DNA from 4 places in the Kocuria rhizosphaericola genome. Region 1 is predicted to be linked to each of the others. Evidence: riboswitches for the same ligand, from Rfam matches in the RefSeq annotation. Region 1 holds a riboswitch; each other region holds the start of a gene.
The links. Region 1 has a riboswitch for S-adenosylmethionine ahead of ACH9D2_RS09615 (O-acetylhomoserine aminocarboxypropyltransferase/cysteine synthase family protein). Riboswitches for the same ligand answer to the same signal wherever they lie in the genome.
Positions count from the first base shown of each region.

Region 1 (3,626 bases):
GCGTTCATGCCGTCGCGCAGGGCCGCGGCGACGTCCTCGGCGGCCGCGGCGATGCGTTGCTCCGCAGCGTCGTCGAGCACGCCCTCCCCGGCGAGGTAGGAGCGCATCCGGGTCACCGGGTCCTTGGCGATCCACTCCTGGACCTCGGCGTCGTCCCGGTAGCGCGTGGCGTCGTCGGCGTTGGTGTGGGCCTGCATGCGGTAGGTGTGCGCCTCGAGGAGGAGGGGCTCGGACTCGGAGCGCGCCAGGTCCACGGCGCGGCGCAGGGTGGCGAGCAGCGCCACGAGGTCGTTGCCGTCCACGCGCTCGCCGGCCATGCCGTAGCCGACCGCCTTGTGGGCGAGGCTCGGGGCCGCGGACTGCTGGGACAGGGGCACGGAGATCGCGTAGCCGTTGTTCTGCACGAAGAACACGACCGGCAGCTTGAACACGGCCGCGAAGTTCAGGGCCTCGTGGAAGTCGCCCTCGCTCGTGGCGCCGTCGCCGCACATCGCCAGGACCACGGTGTCCTCGCCGCGCAGCTTCGCGGCGTGGGCCACGCCCACCGCGTGCAGCAGCTGGGTGGTCAGCGGCGTGGACTGGATGCCCACGCGGTGCTCGTACGGGTCGTAGCCGCCGTGCCACTCGCCGCGGAAGATCGCCATGACCTGCATGGGGTCCACGCCCTTGGTCATGACCGCCACGGTGTCCCGGTAGGTGGGGAACAGCCAGTCGTCCTGCTCCAGGCACAGGGCGGCCGCCACCTGGCACGCCTCCTGGCCGTGGCTGGACGGGTAGACCGCCATCCGGCCCTGGCGGACCAGCGCGGAGTTCTGGTCGTTGACCCGCCGCCCGACCACCAGCTTCTCGTAGGCGTCCAGCAGGACGTCGCTGGCGGGCAGCGGGTACTCGTGGCCGGGGCCGGTGCCCTGCTCCTCGGGGGCGAGCAGCCGCCCGCTCGGGTCGACCATGCGGATCTCGCCGCGGGCCGGGAGCATGTACTGCTCCGGCGTGATGCCGAAGCTCTGGGAGGCCCGGAGGATCGGGTCCTCGGGGGTCTCGGCGGTCTGGCTCATGGTGTCCCCTCGGTCGGTCCCCGGCCCGGACGCGGGCCCGGGAAGGCAGGAAGGCTGGTGCAGCTCTGTCTCCCCAGTATGCGATCCGGACATGGTTCGTACCCAGAGAGCCGGGAAAGTGCAGAAGACTGTGACACACAGTGCACAATATGTGGACGAAATGTTCTAGTGTGGCGTGGAGCACACGCATTCGTCCGACCCGTTCCGCACCCCGCGACCCACCCACCCCGAAGGAGCCCGCCGTGCCCTCGACCCCCGTGCAGCTGGACGAGACCGACCGGAAGATCCTCGCGGAGCTGTCCCGGGACGCGAGGCAGTCGGTGACCGCGATCGCCGCGGCCGTGCACGTCTCCCGGGCCCACGCCTACGCCCGCATCAACCGGCTCCGGGACGAAGGCGTGATCCTGCGCTTCAGCACTGTGATCGACCCCGTGCGGGCGGGGCTGCAGGCCTCCGCGTATGTGACGCTCAAGCTCCAGCAGAACACCTGGCGGGAGCTGTGCGCCCAGCTCCAGGCCATTCCGGCCGTGCACCACATCGCCCTGGTGGGCGGGAACTTCGACGTCATGCTGCTGATCCGGGCCGTGGACACGGTGCACCTGCGGCAGGTGATCTTCGAGCACATCCAGCAGCTGCCCGGCGTGGTGGACACGCAGACGTTCCTGGTCTTCGAGGACATCGACACACGGGCCTGACGCGGGTCCGGTGCGCACGGTCCGCGTCATGAACCGTCACGGTCGTCATCTTCCGTCGCGGGGAGACACCCACTACCTCTGCGCATAGTGTTGTTCCAGCTTCACGAGACGTGACCGCCAAGCTCCGACTGGGTCGCGCACCAACCCCATGCTCATTGGGTGGTTCGGATGAAGAAGCGGCCTGCATCCACTGCGGCACCCCCGGGTGACCGCGGCCGTCCGGTGCGGGTAAGAGCAAGGCACAGGAGCAGCGCCATGTCCATCCCCGTGACCGACCACGACCTCGCGACCCGGCAGATCCACGCCGGCACCCACGGCGACGTCACCCAGCGCACCCTGACGGTGCCGATCTACCAGACCGCGGCGTTCGAGTTCCCGGACTACGAGGCGGCCAAGCAGATGTTCGCCCAGACCCGGCCGGGCTTCACCTACACGCGCACCGGCAACCCCACGGTGGCGGTGCTCGAACAGCGCATCAGCGACCTCGAGGGCGGCGCGGGCGCCGTGGCGACCGGCTCCGGGCAGTCCGCCGTGGCCGTCGCGCTGCTCGCCCTGCTCGGCCAGGGCGCCGGCAAGCACCTCGTGGCCTCCGAGAAGCTCTACGGCGGGACCGTGGACCTGCTCACCGACTCCCTCGCCGACCTCGGCGTCGAGGTGTCCTTCGTGGACCCCACCGACCCGGGGGCGTGGGCCGCGGCCGTGCGCCCCGACACCCGGGCGTTCCTGCTCGAGTCCATCGGCAACCCGCTGGCCACCCTGCCGGACCTGCCCGGGATCGCCGACGTCGCCCGGGCCGCCGGGGTGCCCGTCGTCGTCGACAACACCCTCGCGTCCCCGGCCCTGTACCGGCCGCTCGAGAAGGGCGCCGACATCGTGGTGCACTCCGCCACCAAGTTCCTGGGCGGGCACGGCAACGCGCTCGCCGGGGCGGTCGTGGACGGCGGGACCTTCGACTGGTCCGCGCGGCCCGAGAAGTGGCCGCAGTTCACGCAGGCCCGCGCCCGCTGGGGCGGGCTCAGCCTGGCTGAGAAGTGCGCCGGGGCCAGCCCCTACCTGCACCTGGTCCGGGCCAAGTACGTGCACGACCTGGGCACCACGTTGTCCCCGTTCAACGCCAGCCAGATCCTGCAGGGCACCGAGACCCTCGACCTGCGCGTGGCCCGCCACACGGCCTCCGCCCTCGAGGTGGCCGAGTTCCTGGCCGGGCACCCCGCCGTCGCCCGCGTCCACCACCCCGGCGTGCCCGGGGACCCCGGCGCCGGGATCGCGGCCCGGGACTTCCCGCGCGGGACCGGCTCCGTGTTCTCCTTCGACCTCGCCGCCCCCGACGCCGCCGTGGGACCGTTCATCGACGCGCTCCGGCTGTTCAAGCTGGTCGCCAACATCGGGGACACCCGCAGCCTCGTGGCCCACCCCGCGGCCATGACGCACTGCCGGCTGACCCCCGAGCAGCGTCTGGCCGGCGGGATCGCCGAGACCACGATCCGGCTGTCGATCGGCCTCGAGTCCCCGCAGGACCTCGTGGCCGACCTCGGCCAGGCCCTCGACACCGTCCAGACCACCCGGAAGTGAGCCCCGCCATGACGTCCTCCACCGCCGCCCGCACCCGCCACCGGGGCTTCACGACCACCGCGGTCCACGCCGGCCAGGAGCCGGACCCGCTGACCGGGGCGGTCATCCCCCCGATCTACCAGACCTCCACGTTCGCCCAGGACGGGATCAACGTGCTGCGCGCCGGCCACGAGTACAGCCGTGGCTCCAACCCCACCCGCAACGGCTTCGAGGAGCAGCTCGCGGCCCTGGAGCGCGGCGAGCGCGGATTCGCGTTCGCCTCGGGGATCGCCGCCGAGGACGCCCTGCTGCGCGCGGTCCTGCG
Region 1 covers NZ_JBISWK010000091.1:48,877-52,502, forward strand. The annotation lists gene ACH9D2_RS09605 (thiamine pyrophosphate-dependent enzyme) at 1-1,055, opposite strand, end outside; gene ACH9D2_RS09610 (Lrp/AsnC family transcriptional regulator) at 1,298-1,750, shown strand; SAM riboswitch class IV at 1,850-1,958, shown strand; gene ACH9D2_RS09615 (O-acetylhomoserine aminocarboxypropyltransferase/cysteine synthase family protein) at 2,006-3,322, shown strand; gene ACH9D2_RS09620 (cystathionine gamma-synthase) at 3,331-3,626, shown strand, end outside.

Region 2 (3,626 bases), on a different contig from region 1:
CCGAGGGTGTCGGCCAGTGCCGCCTCGGCGTGCACGGAGTCCCGGACGGTGACGAGCGGGAAGCGGGAGCCCCAGGGGCGGCCCTCGGGGTCCACGCTCGACGGCGCGGGGGTCGCCGGGCCCGTGGACCCGTAGCAGCCGCCCACGATGTTGGTGCAGACCACGAAGTAGCGGTCCGTGTCGATCGCGGCGCCGGGGCCGATCAGGCCCTCCCACCAGCCGCCGGTCTCCGCGGCGCGCCGCTCCGCCTCGGGGGCGCCGTGACGGGCCCTGCCCGCCGCCACGTGGGTGTCCCCGGTGAGGGCGTGCTCCACGAGCACCGCGTTGGACCCGTCCGGGGCGAGCGTCCCCCAGGTCTCGTAGGCGATCCGGACCTCGGGCAGCCGGAAGCCCGACTCGAGCTCCAGCTCGCCGATCCCGGCCATGCGCGGCACGCCGTCCTCGCGGACGGCGGTCCCGGCGTCGGCGCCCTTCACGACGGTCACGGTCACTCCTGTCCCCCGTGCACGGCCGCGGCCGCGGCGAAGCCCTGCCCCAGGTCCGCCAGGATGTCGTCGATGTTCTCCAGGCCCACGGACAGGCGCACGAAGCCGGGCTCCACGCCGGAGGCCAGCTGCTCCTCGGGCAGGAGCTGGCTGTGCGTGGTGGACGCCGGGTGGATCACGAGGGAGCGGACGTCGCCGATGTTCGCGACGTTCGAGTGCAGGGTCAGGGCGTCCACGAAGGCGGCTCCGGCCTCCCGGCCGCCGTCGAGGACGAAGCCCAGGATCGAGCCGGCGCCGAGGGGCGCGTACTTCTGCGCCCGCCCGTGCCAGGGGGAGGACTCCAGTCCGGCCCAGGACACCGAGCGCACGTCCTCGCGCGCCTCGAGCCAGCGGGCCACCTTCCCGGCGTTGTCCACGTGCCGCTCCATCCGCAGGGACAGCGTCTCGATGCCCTGCTCGATGAGGAACGCGTTGAACGGGGAGATCGCCGAGCCGAGGTCGCGCAGCAGCTGCACCCGGGCCTTGAGGATGTAGGACAGATTGACGCCGAAGGGGCCCTCCGCCCCCAGTGCCTGGGCGTAGACGAGTCCGCCGTAGGACTCGTCGGGCAGGTTGAAGCCGGGGAAGCGCTCCGGGTAGCGGCCGAAGTCGAAGGCGCCGGAGTCCACGATGACGCCGCCGATCGCCGTGCCGTGCCCACCCAGGAACTTGGTGGCCGAGTGCACCACGACGTCCGCGCCCCAGCGGAAGGGCTGGACCAGGTACGGGGTCGCCACGGTGTTGTCCACGATGAGCGGCACCTCGTGGTCGTGGGCGATCCCGGAGACGGTCTCGATGTCGAGGACGTCGTTGCGCGGGTTCGGGATCGTCTCCGCGAAGAAGGCCTTGGTGTTCGGCCGGACCGCCCGCCGCCAGGCCTCGGGGTCGTCCGGGTCCGTCACGAAGGTGGTCTCGACGCCGAGCTTGGGCAGCGTGTACTTGAACAGGTTGTAGGTCCCGCCGTAGAGGCTCGGGCTGGCCACGATGTGGTCGCCCGCGCCGGCGACGTTGAGCACCGCGAACGTGGTCGCCGACTGCCCCGCGCTGAGCATCAGGGCGCCCACGCCGCCCTCCAGGGCGGCGATCCGGTTCTCCACGACCTCCGTGGTCGGGTTCCCGATCCGCGTGTAGATCGGGCCGAGCTCGGCGAGCGCGAAGCGGTCGGCCGCGGCCTGGGCGTCCGGGAAGACGAAGGATGTGGTCTGGTGGATCGGCAGGGCCCGGGAGCCGGTGACCGGGTCGGGGCTCTGCCCCGCGTGGATCTGCCGGGTCTCGAAGGCCCAGCCCCCCGGGTTCTCCGGGGTGGGCCGTTCGGCGGTGAAGACGTCGGTGCCGGAAGCGGGGACGTCGGTGCTGGAAGCGGGGGACTCGGACATGCCGTGGGACTCCTTGCGGGTGTCAGGGGTCCCGTCCCGGCCGAGGCGGTGCGGCCGGGAAGGGCCGGGCACCGGGGACCCGCGCTTGCTCGCTCGCCGGTCGCGAGGAGCCTGGTCTTCACCCAGGGCACCCCACCGCGGTGGAGGGTTGCCGGCCAGCTAGCTGGGGCTTGGACGCTGGCGCTCATGACCTGGACAGCATTCTCCGGATTCGGGCGACACGGCGTCAAGCCGGGTCCGGCCGTGACGCCCGGCGCGGGGCGCCGGGGGCACCACGCCGGGCGCGTCGCAGACCGATTTGGAGACGAAACTCACAGGGTGCCACGATGAGCCCATGAGAGTCGACCACGTGTCCTACGCCTGCCGCCCGGAGGGCCTGGCGGCCACCACCGAGCGCATCGCGGACCAGCTCGGGATCGAGCCGGTCAAGGGTGGGGTGCACCCACGTTTCGGCACCCGCAACATGATCCTGCCCCTCACCAACCACCAGTACGTGGAGGTCGTCGAGGTCCTCCAGCACCCGGCGGCGGAGAAGGCGCCCTTCGGCCAGGCCGTGCGCGCCCGGTCCGAGGCCGGCGGCGGCTGGCTCGGCTGGGTCGTGGAGGTCGACGACCTCACCCCCTTCGAGCAGCGCCTCGGGCGCCGGTCCGTGCCCGGTCAGCGGGTGTTCCCGGACGGGCGGTGCCTCGAGTGGCGCCAGATCGGCGTCAAGGGCCTGATCGCCGACCCCCAGCTGCCGTTCATGGTGCACTTCGAGTCCGGCCCCGAGATGCACCCGTCGCAGGCGCGGATCACGGACGTGGGCCTCGCGGGGATGTGCATCGCCGGGGCCCCGGAACGGGTCGCCGAGTGGCTGGGCGCCCCCGTCGAGACCGCGCTCCAGGACCTGGAGGTCGACTGGCGCTATCCGGACGGCACCCCGGGGGTGCTCTCCGTCACGTTCACCACCCCGGACGGCCCCGTCACCATCTGAGGCCGGGAGGGCCCGGGGCCCGCCCGGCGGACCCCGGCTCAGCCCAGCAGCCGGGCGGCGCCGAGGAATCCCACGGCGTCCAGCAGGAAGTGCGCGACGACGAGGGGCATCACCCGGCCGGTGCGCCGGTAGAGCTCCGCGAACACCAGGCCCATCAGCACGTTGCCGAGGAACGGCCCGATCCCCTGGTACAGGTGGTAGCTGCCGCGGAACAGGGCCGTGACCACCAGCACCACGGGCCAGCTCCAGCCGATGCGGGTCAGCCGGTCGGTGAGGAACGCGACCACGACGACCTCCTCGACCAGGGCGTGGCGCACGGCCGAGAGCAGCAGCACGGGAACCGTCCACCAGTGCTCGGCGAGCCCGGACGTCGTGACCTCGGCGGTGACGCCCAGGGCCCGGCCCGCGCCGTAGAGCACCAGCGTCCCCAGCCCCATGAGCAGGAAGAGCACGGTGCCCAGGCCGAGGTCCGGGACGGGCATGCGGGCGTCGAGACCGATCCGCCGGCGGACCGTGCCCAGCGCACCGGCGGAGCCGGCGAGCAGGTACAGGGCCAGCAGCACCGGCACCAGGTCCAGGGCGATGCCGGTGAGCTGGCGCAGCAGGTCGAAGAGCGGTTGCAGGCTCAGCGGCGGGTTCATCGTGGCTTGCGCCTCGGACAGCGGCCCGCGGGCGAGGTGCTCGGCGAGGGAGAGCACCGCGTAGAGGGCCGAGGCGCCCAGGGACACGCCCAGGACCAGCAGCACCTGCAGC
Region 2 covers NZ_JBISWK010000175.1:11,879-15,504, forward strand. The annotation lists gene metX (homoserine O-acetyltransferase MetX) at 1-491, opposite strand, end outside; gene ACH9D2_RS17880 (bifunctional o-acetylhomoserine/o-acetylserine sulfhydrylase) at 488-1,900, opposite strand; SAM riboswitch class IV at 1,977-2,092, opposite strand; gene ACH9D2_RS17885 (VOC family protein) at 2,235-2,873, shown strand; gene ACH9D2_RS17890 (CPBP family intramembrane glutamic endopeptidase) at 2,912-3,626, opposite strand, start outside.
Region 2: another riboswitch for S-adenosylmethionine. It lies ahead of ACH9D2_RS17880 (bifunctional o-acetylhomoserine/o-acetylserine sulfhydrylase); the one in region 1 lies ahead of ACH9D2_RS09615 (O-acetylhomoserine aminocarboxypropyltransferase/cysteine synthase family protein).

Region 3 (3,626 bases), on a different contig from region 1:
CCCCGCCGATGTCCACGCCGTCGCCGACGTCCACGATCACCAGGCGGCCGCGGTGGGCGCGGCGCAGCCGCTCCACCTCGCGGGCGTCGGGCACCGAGTGCAGGACGGAGGAGACGAAGCGGCGGGCGGTCTCGGTGCGGGGCCGGGCGAAGATGTCCACGGTGGAGCCGTGCTCCACGACCTTCCCGTCCTGCATCACGGCCACCCGGTCGGCGATCGCCCGGACCACGTCCATCTCGTGGGTGATGATCACGATGGTGATCCCCAGTTCCCGGTTGACCCGCTGCAGCACCTGGAGCACCTCCTGCGTGGTCTCCGGGTCGAGGGCGCTCGTCGACTCGTCGGCCAGGAGCAGCTTCGGACTGGTCGCCAGGGCGCGGGCGATGCCCACGCGCTGCTTCTGCCCGCCGGAGAGCTGCTCCGGGTAGTTGCGGGCCCGCGCGGACAGGCCCACGAACTCGAGCAGCTCGGCCACCCGGGCCCTGCGCTTCTCCTTGGGCCAGCCGGCCCGCTTGAGCGGGTACTCGACGTTGCCGGCGACGGTGCGGGAGGTGAAGAGGTTGAACTGCTGGAAGATCATGCCGATCTCCTGCCGCACGGGCGCCAGCTCGGTCTCGCGCCGGCCGGCCACCTCGAAGCCCTCCACGGTCAGGGAGCCCGAGGACACGGGCTCGAGCCCGTTGATCAGGCGCACCAGGGTGGACTTGCCGGCCCCGGAGTAGCCGATCACGCCGAAGATCTCGCCGCGGCGGACGTCGAGGCTGACGTCGTCGACCGCGAGCACCTCCCGCGCCGCCCGCCCCGAGCCGGTGCGGAAGGTCTTGGAGACGTTGCTGAAGCGGACGAGCACCTCGTCCGGGCGCCCGGGTGAGGGCGGCCCGGCGGGGACCGCCGCGCTCACTGCTCCTGGTCCTTGAGCTCCTGCTGGTAGCGCTCGGTCAGCTCCTGCAGCTCCTGCTGCTCCAGCTGCAGCGGCACGGCGGTGTCCTTCGTCTCCGTCATCTCGGCCTCGAGCACGGGCTCCTCGTGGTAGAGGCCGGCCACCTGCTGGAGGGTCTCGTCGTCGGCGAGCTCCTCGGTCGTGGTGAAGAGGTTGACATAGGCGCGCGAGCCCTCGGCCTCGGGGTCGTCCTGGGCGAGCGCCGACTTCGGGTCGATGTCCGCCCGCGAGAGGAAGTCGTTGTTGATGACCGAGCCGGCCACCGAGTCCAGCGAGAGCACCGTCTGCTCCGCGGAGACCGGGGTGACCTTCACCGTCGAGGCCTCGGTGTCGACGTCGAGCTCGGTGGGGATGAGGGTGTCGGAGGTCAGCTCGACCAGGCCCGCGGACTCGAGGACGAGCAGGGCGCGGGAGAGGTTCACGGCGTCGTTGGGCACCGCGATCTCGTCGCCCTTCTGGAACTGCTCGACGGAGTCGTACTGGTTGGAGTACAGGCCCAGCGGGTAGATCGAGGTCGAGCCGATCGGGGTGATCGAGCCCCCGGCCGAGTTGTTGTAGTCCGCGAGGAACGGGATGTGCTGGAACCAGGTCATCTCCACGTCGCCGGACTCGGTGGCGGGGTTCGGCTGGTTGTAGTCGGAGAAGTCGACGTACTCGACGGTGATGCCCTGCTCCTCGGCCAGCTTCTTGAGGGCGTCGTGGGTCGGGTCGGTGCCCACGACACCGATGGTGACCTTGTCGTCGGCGAGGACGCCCTCGCCGGAGGACTCCCCGGCGGAGCCGCCGCAGGCGGTGAGGGTGAGGCCGAGGGTCGTGGCCAGGGCGAGGAGGGGGAGGCGCTGCGATCGCATGTGGTGCCTTTCCGTGGGTCCGTAGGTGTCGGAGGTTCCACCAGGGCCGGGATCCGGCGGCGACGGCCGATCGGCGCGCGGAAGGGCGCGGTGGGCGTCGAGCCGTACTTGCCGCCGACCGTCGTCGGCCGTGGCCGGATGGTTCACCTGGGGCACCCCACTACGGGAGAGGGTTGCCGCCCAGCAAGCCAGGGCTTCGTGCTGGGACTCGTCATCCGGCGGACAGACTAGCACGGCGGCGCCGGGGTCCGGTGCCCCGGTGCGGGCGCCCGGGCGGAGGCGCCCGGTCAGCCGGCGAGGACCTCGCGGGCCCGGCGGCGGGCCCGGCGCTCGGCCGCCAGGACGGCCTCGAGCTCCAGCGGGCCGTCGTCGTCGTGCTCGTCCAGCACCGCCGCGACCGTGTCCACGATGGCCGGGAACCGGATGCGGCCGTCGTGGAAGGCGTGCACCGCCTCCTCGTTGGCCGCGTTGAACACGGCGGGGAACGTCCCGCCCCGCTCCCCCGCCGCCTTGATGAGCTCGACGGCGGGGAACGCCACGGGGTCGAGGGGCTCGAAGGTCCACTCGGTGGCGCGCGTCCAGTCGCACGGCAGGGCCGCGCCGGGCACCCGGTGGGGCCAGGCCAGACCGAGGGCGATGGGCAGGCGCATGTCCGGGGGCGAGGCCTGGGCGAGGGTGGAGCCGTCCACGAACTGGACCATGGAGTGGACCACCGACTGCGGGTGGACCACCACGTCGATCCGCTCGAGGGGCACCTCGAAGAGCAGGTGGGCCTCGAGCACCTCGAGGGCCTTGTTCACCATGGACGCCGAGTTGGTCGTCACCATCAGGCCCATGTCCCACGTCGGGTGGCGCAGCGCGTCCGCCGGCGTGACCGTCTCGAGCTCCGCCCGGGACCGGCCGCGGAACGGGCCGCCGGAGGCCGTCAGCACGAGCCGGTCCACCTCCCCGGCGGAGCCGCCGCGCAACGCCTGCGCGAGCGCGGAGTGCTCGGAGTCCACGGGGATCAGCGCGTCCGGGTCCCCGGTGGCCGCGGCGGCCGCCTTGACGAGGGCGCCGCCGGCGATCAGCGACTCCTTGTTCGCCAGGGCGAGCTTGTGCCCGGCCCGCAGCGCCGCCAGCGTGGGGGCGAGCCCGATGGAGCCGGTGATGCCGTTGAGCACGAGTTCCGCGCCGGGATGGGCGGCGGCCGTGGACGCGGCGTCGGGGCCGTGCTCGATCTCGGGGCGGTAGTCCCCCGCCCGGGCGGACGTGGCCCGCTCCGCGATCAGGCGGGCCAGCCGGGCGGCGTCCTCGCCGGTGCCGCTCGTGGCCACGAGCGCGGCGCGGGTCTCGACGGCCTGGTCGGCCAGCAGCTCGAGGCGGCTCCGTCCGGCGGCGAGGGCGACCACGGTGAACGGGGGCTGCCCCTCGAGTTCGCGCGCGGCCCGCACGACGTCGAGCGCCTGGGTGCCGATGGAGCCCGTCGAGCCGAGGACGCTGATCCTGCGGGGACCGGCGGCGACCAGGGCCTGCAGCTCGGGCGTCTGACGGGTGCGGGGCGAGGAGGCGAGGGGCGTCATGGCCCCAGTATCCCTCGGAGGCCGCCCAGGACCGGTGCCGCGGCGGTGCGCCGCCCCGGGCGCGGACGCGACGAGGCCCCGTCCACCGGGAACGGTGGACGGGGCCTCGCGGACCGGTGAGGTCGGGTCAGTGCGTGGCGCGGCCCTTGCGGCCGGTGATCAGGCCCCAGATGAGCAGCACGATGAGCGCGCCGCCGATGGCGAGGAGCCAGGTGGTCAGCGAGAAGAAGGTGCTGATGTCGACGCCGAACAGCGCCGAGCCGATGAAGCCTC
Region 3 covers NZ_JBISWK010000186.1:6,672-10,297, reverse strand. The annotation lists gene ACH9D2_RS19080 (methionine ABC transporter ATP-binding protein) at 1-901, opposite strand, end outside; gene ACH9D2_RS19075 (MetQ/NlpA family ABC transporter substrate-binding protein) at 898-1,791, opposite strand; SAM riboswitch class IV at 1,891-2,007, opposite strand; gene dxr (1-deoxy-D-xylulose-5-phosphate reductoisomerase) at 2,079-3,353, opposite strand; gene ACH9D2_RS19065 (GlsB/YeaQ/YmgE family stress response membrane protein) at 3,481-3,626, opposite strand, start outside.
Region 3: another riboswitch for S-adenosylmethionine. It lies ahead of ACH9D2_RS19075 (MetQ/NlpA family ABC transporter substrate-binding protein); the one in region 1 lies ahead of ACH9D2_RS09615 (O-acetylhomoserine aminocarboxypropyltransferase/cysteine synthase family protein).

Region 4 (3,626 bases), on a different contig from region 1:
GGAGAGAAGCGCGGGCGAGACGCGCCGCAGCAGAGCCCCGGGAGGAAGCACCGTGAGCGTTCCCGATCCGCGCCCCGCGGCGGCGGAGCCGGAGGACCCCTTCGTGGTCAACCGGATTCCCGACGCCGAGCTGGAGGTCACCGTGCCCTTCGAGCTCGAGGCCTCCGAGTGGGAGTTCGACGGCTCCGCCGACGAGGCCGGCGGCTGGGGCTCCGCGGGGGACTACGGTCTTGAGTGAGCGCCGTGCGGACCCCTCCGCACGCCTGCTCGTCCGTGTACCTGCACTCGTGCATCCACCGCGCCCGGCCACGACGGAGGCCGCAGCCCGATGGGCTGCGGCCTCCGTCGTGTCCTGCCCGCAGGCTACGCCGACAGCGGGAGGGACGAGGGGTGGAGCTTGAAGAACGGGTGCCGTCCGGTGGCCGCGAGGGCTCCGGGGACGAGGAGCTGGCGGTACTTGGCGCACCATTGCGCGGTTCCCTCCGCGTGCTCCGCCGCGGCGGCGAGGTCGTCGGCCTCAGGGCTCAGGTACTCCTGCACGTCCCCGTCGGTCGACGTGAGCCGGACGAGGTGCAGATCGGGGAGGGCGGTGACGGTCACGTCGATCCACTCCTCGCGCTGGTCGGTGGTGATGGCTGTTCTTTCTTCGGACATGGTCATGTTTTCTCCTGACGTTCTTGCAGGCATCCGATGGCGTTGCCCGCCGCTTCGTCATCCGATCCACCCGGGAACATCGGGTTGGCGCGCAGCGGGTCGGAGCCTCTCCACGGGCTCGTCGGGGATCGTCGATCTCCGGTCGAGCACGTGGACGCCGCATCTCGAGAAGCAGATCCAGGCTACCCCGGAGCTCCGACACCTCGACAAGCGAGTCGTGAGTTGTGTCACTGAAACGTAATGCTCGGGCTCGTCGTCGGCGCCGTCCCCGGTGTTCCGAGCCCATTCCAGCGGAGGGATGTGTCGCCGAGGTGTCGCAGCGGTGACGTCCCGGGGAAGACCGGCGCACAGGTGGGCGGCGCGGGATGCCGCCGGGGCGGAGCTCGCCGATGTGGTTCAATGGAGACAGCTTCAAGAGACCCGGTCGGCAAGCTCCGACTTGACCGGGCACCAACCCCATGTTCACGGGTGGTTCGGATGACGAAGCGGCTCGCATCACCGCCGCGGCGGTACCCGGTGCGAGCAAGAGCGCCCGAAGGATCCCCGGTCATGTCCGACCCCCGCACCCCTGCCCCCTCCGCCCGTGCCGGAGCGTTCTCCGAGACCGCCCCGGGCGTCCCAGCCGGAAGGGACCCGGTCCCGAGCGACCCGGCCCGGAGCGTCCCGCCCATCAGCGTCTCCGCCATGAGCCTCGAGGACTACGCCCGTGCCGTGCAGGCCCGCACCGAGTTCGTGGACTTCCTGCTGGCTCCGGCCCGCGGGGAGCTCGCCGCCGCGGCCTGAGGTCCCGCGCCGTGGACCTGCTCCTGGACCGTTCCGTGCTGCTGGGGGTGCGCACCCCGGAGCGCTGCCCCGGGCTGGCCGAAGCCCTGCGCCGGCACGGCCACCGGCGGCTGTTCCTGCCGGCCACGGTGCTCGGCGAGCTGCTCGCCGAGCGGCCCGACGAGACGCTGTGGGTGGAGCAGCTCGAGCTGCGCTTCCCGGGCCGGGTGCTCCCGGTGGACGCCGCCGTGGCCCGGGCGTGGGGCTCGCTGGGCGCGACGGTGGCCGCCGACCCGCTCGCCGGGCTCACCGCCGCCACGGCCCAGGTGCACGGGCTGACCGTGCTGACCGTGGAGCCGGGGCGGTACGCCGGCACCGGGGCGTCCGTGCTGGACGCGGCCCCCGCCCGGCGGTAGCCCTCAGCCGGCGCGGCGGTGGCGCGGGCCGCGCCCCCGCACCGAGAGCTCCACGGCGTGCTCGTAGTGCTCGAGCAGCTGTCCGACCAGGACGTCCCACGTCCGGCCCTGGACCGCCGCGTGCGCGGCGGCGCCGAACGCGGCCCGCTTCGCCTCGTCGCCCAGGAGGTCGACCACGTGCCCGCGGAGCGCACCGAGGTCGCCCGGGGGGTAGAGCCAGCCGGTGCGGGACCGGTCCACGAGGTCGAGCGGCCCGCCCCGACCGGTCGCGACGACCGGCACCCCGGAGGCCATGGCCTCCTGGATCGTCTGGCAGAACGTCTCGAACTCGCCGGGATGGACGAACACGTCGAAGGACGCCATGATGCGCGCGAGGTCGGCGCCGCTGCGCCGCCCGGTGAAGTGGGCCTGCGGGAGCCGGCGGCGCAGGGCGTCCTCCTCCGGCCCCGAGCCCACGACCACGAGCCGCGTGCCGGGCAGGTCCGCGACCGCGGCGAGGTCCTCGACCTGCTTCTCCGGCGCGATCCGGCCCACGTAGCCGACGATCCGCCGGCCGCCGCCGACCTCCTCCCGCCACTGCTCGTCCCGGTGCCGGGGGCAGAAGCGGGTGGTGTCCACCCCGCGCCGCCACAGGTGCACGTCGTGGACGCCGTGCTCGGTGAGCTGCCGGACCGCCGAGGTGGACGGCGCGAGCGTGAGCGTGGCGAGGTTGTGCATGGAGCGCACGTGCCCCCACAGGAGATGCTCGAGGAACGGCGCCCCGTACTTGGCCGCGTATCCGGGCACGTCCGTCTGGTAGACCGCCACGCACGGCACCCCGAGCTGCTGGGCCGCCAGGATCGCCCGGCGGCCCAGCACGAACGGGGAGGCCACGTGGACCACGTCCGGCCGGAAGCGCGCCAGCTGCCGGCGCACCCGCGCCACGGTCCCCCCGGCTACGCGCACGGCCGGGTAGCCGGTGAGGGGAACGGCGGGCAGCCGGTGCACCGGCACCCCGTCGAGGTCCTCGACGACGTCCTCCACGAGGCGCCCGAGCGGCGCGGGGTCGTAGGAGGGTGCCAGGACGGCGACGTCGTGCCCCCCGGCGACCAGCTGCTCGACGACCCGGAGCACCGAGTGGGTGACTCCGTTCAGGTGGGGGAGGAACTGCTCGGCGACCACGGCGACTCTCATGTGCGCGAGCCTGCCCGGGGCGGGCGACCGGACGGGAAGCGGCACGTGGCCCGCCGGTGAAGGCGCCGTGAAGCCTCTGCCGGGGCGCCGCGCGGGCGTGGGAGGATGGGCGGTGATGAACTCCCATGGCTCTTCCTCCCCCGCAGCACGCCCCGACCGCCGTGGCGTGCCGATGCCGCTGTGGCTGCAGGGCGTGCTGGAACTCGGCTCCGTGGCCGTGGTGTCCTACCTGCTGGTCCTGCTGACCGTCCTCATGGTGTGGCTCGCCGACGGCTTCGACACCCTCGGCCTGATCGGCGGGTTCGTGCTCTCCGGCCACGTGTGGCTGCTCGCCCACCTCACGCCCCTCCAGGTGGCCCTGGACCCGGGGGCGGGACTGCCCGCGACCACCGGGACGCTCAACCTCGTCCCGCTGGGACTGACCCTCGTGCCGTTCGCGCTCGCGTGGCAGGCCGGGAGGCGGCTGGCGCGCGCCTGCTGGGAGGGTCAGTTCTGGCAGCCGTACCTCAGCGGCCTCGCCGCCTACTGCGCGTTCGGCGCGGCGGCCGCGCTGCTGTTCAGCGGCGGGCCGGTCTCGGCGAGCCCGGTGGCCGCGGCCGTCTTCCCGCTCGTTCCCGTGGC
Region 4 covers NZ_JBISWK010000052.1:4,997-8,622, forward strand. The annotation lists gene ACH9D2_RS05805 (hypothetical protein) at 53-238, shown strand; gene ACH9D2_RS05810 (hypothetical protein) at 364-660, opposite strand; SAM riboswitch class IV at 1,064-1,189, shown strand; gene ACH9D2_RS05815 (hypothetical protein) at 1,204-1,437, shown strand; gene ACH9D2_RS05820 (PIN domain-containing protein) at 1,449-1,832, shown strand; gene ACH9D2_RS05825 (glycosyltransferase) at 1,836-3,005, opposite strand; gene ACH9D2_RS05830 (cell division protein PerM) at 3,178-3,626, shown strand, end outside.
Region 4: another riboswitch for S-adenosylmethionine. It lies ahead of ACH9D2_RS05815 (hypothetical protein); the one in region 1 lies ahead of ACH9D2_RS09615 (O-acetylhomoserine aminocarboxypropyltransferase/cysteine synthase family protein).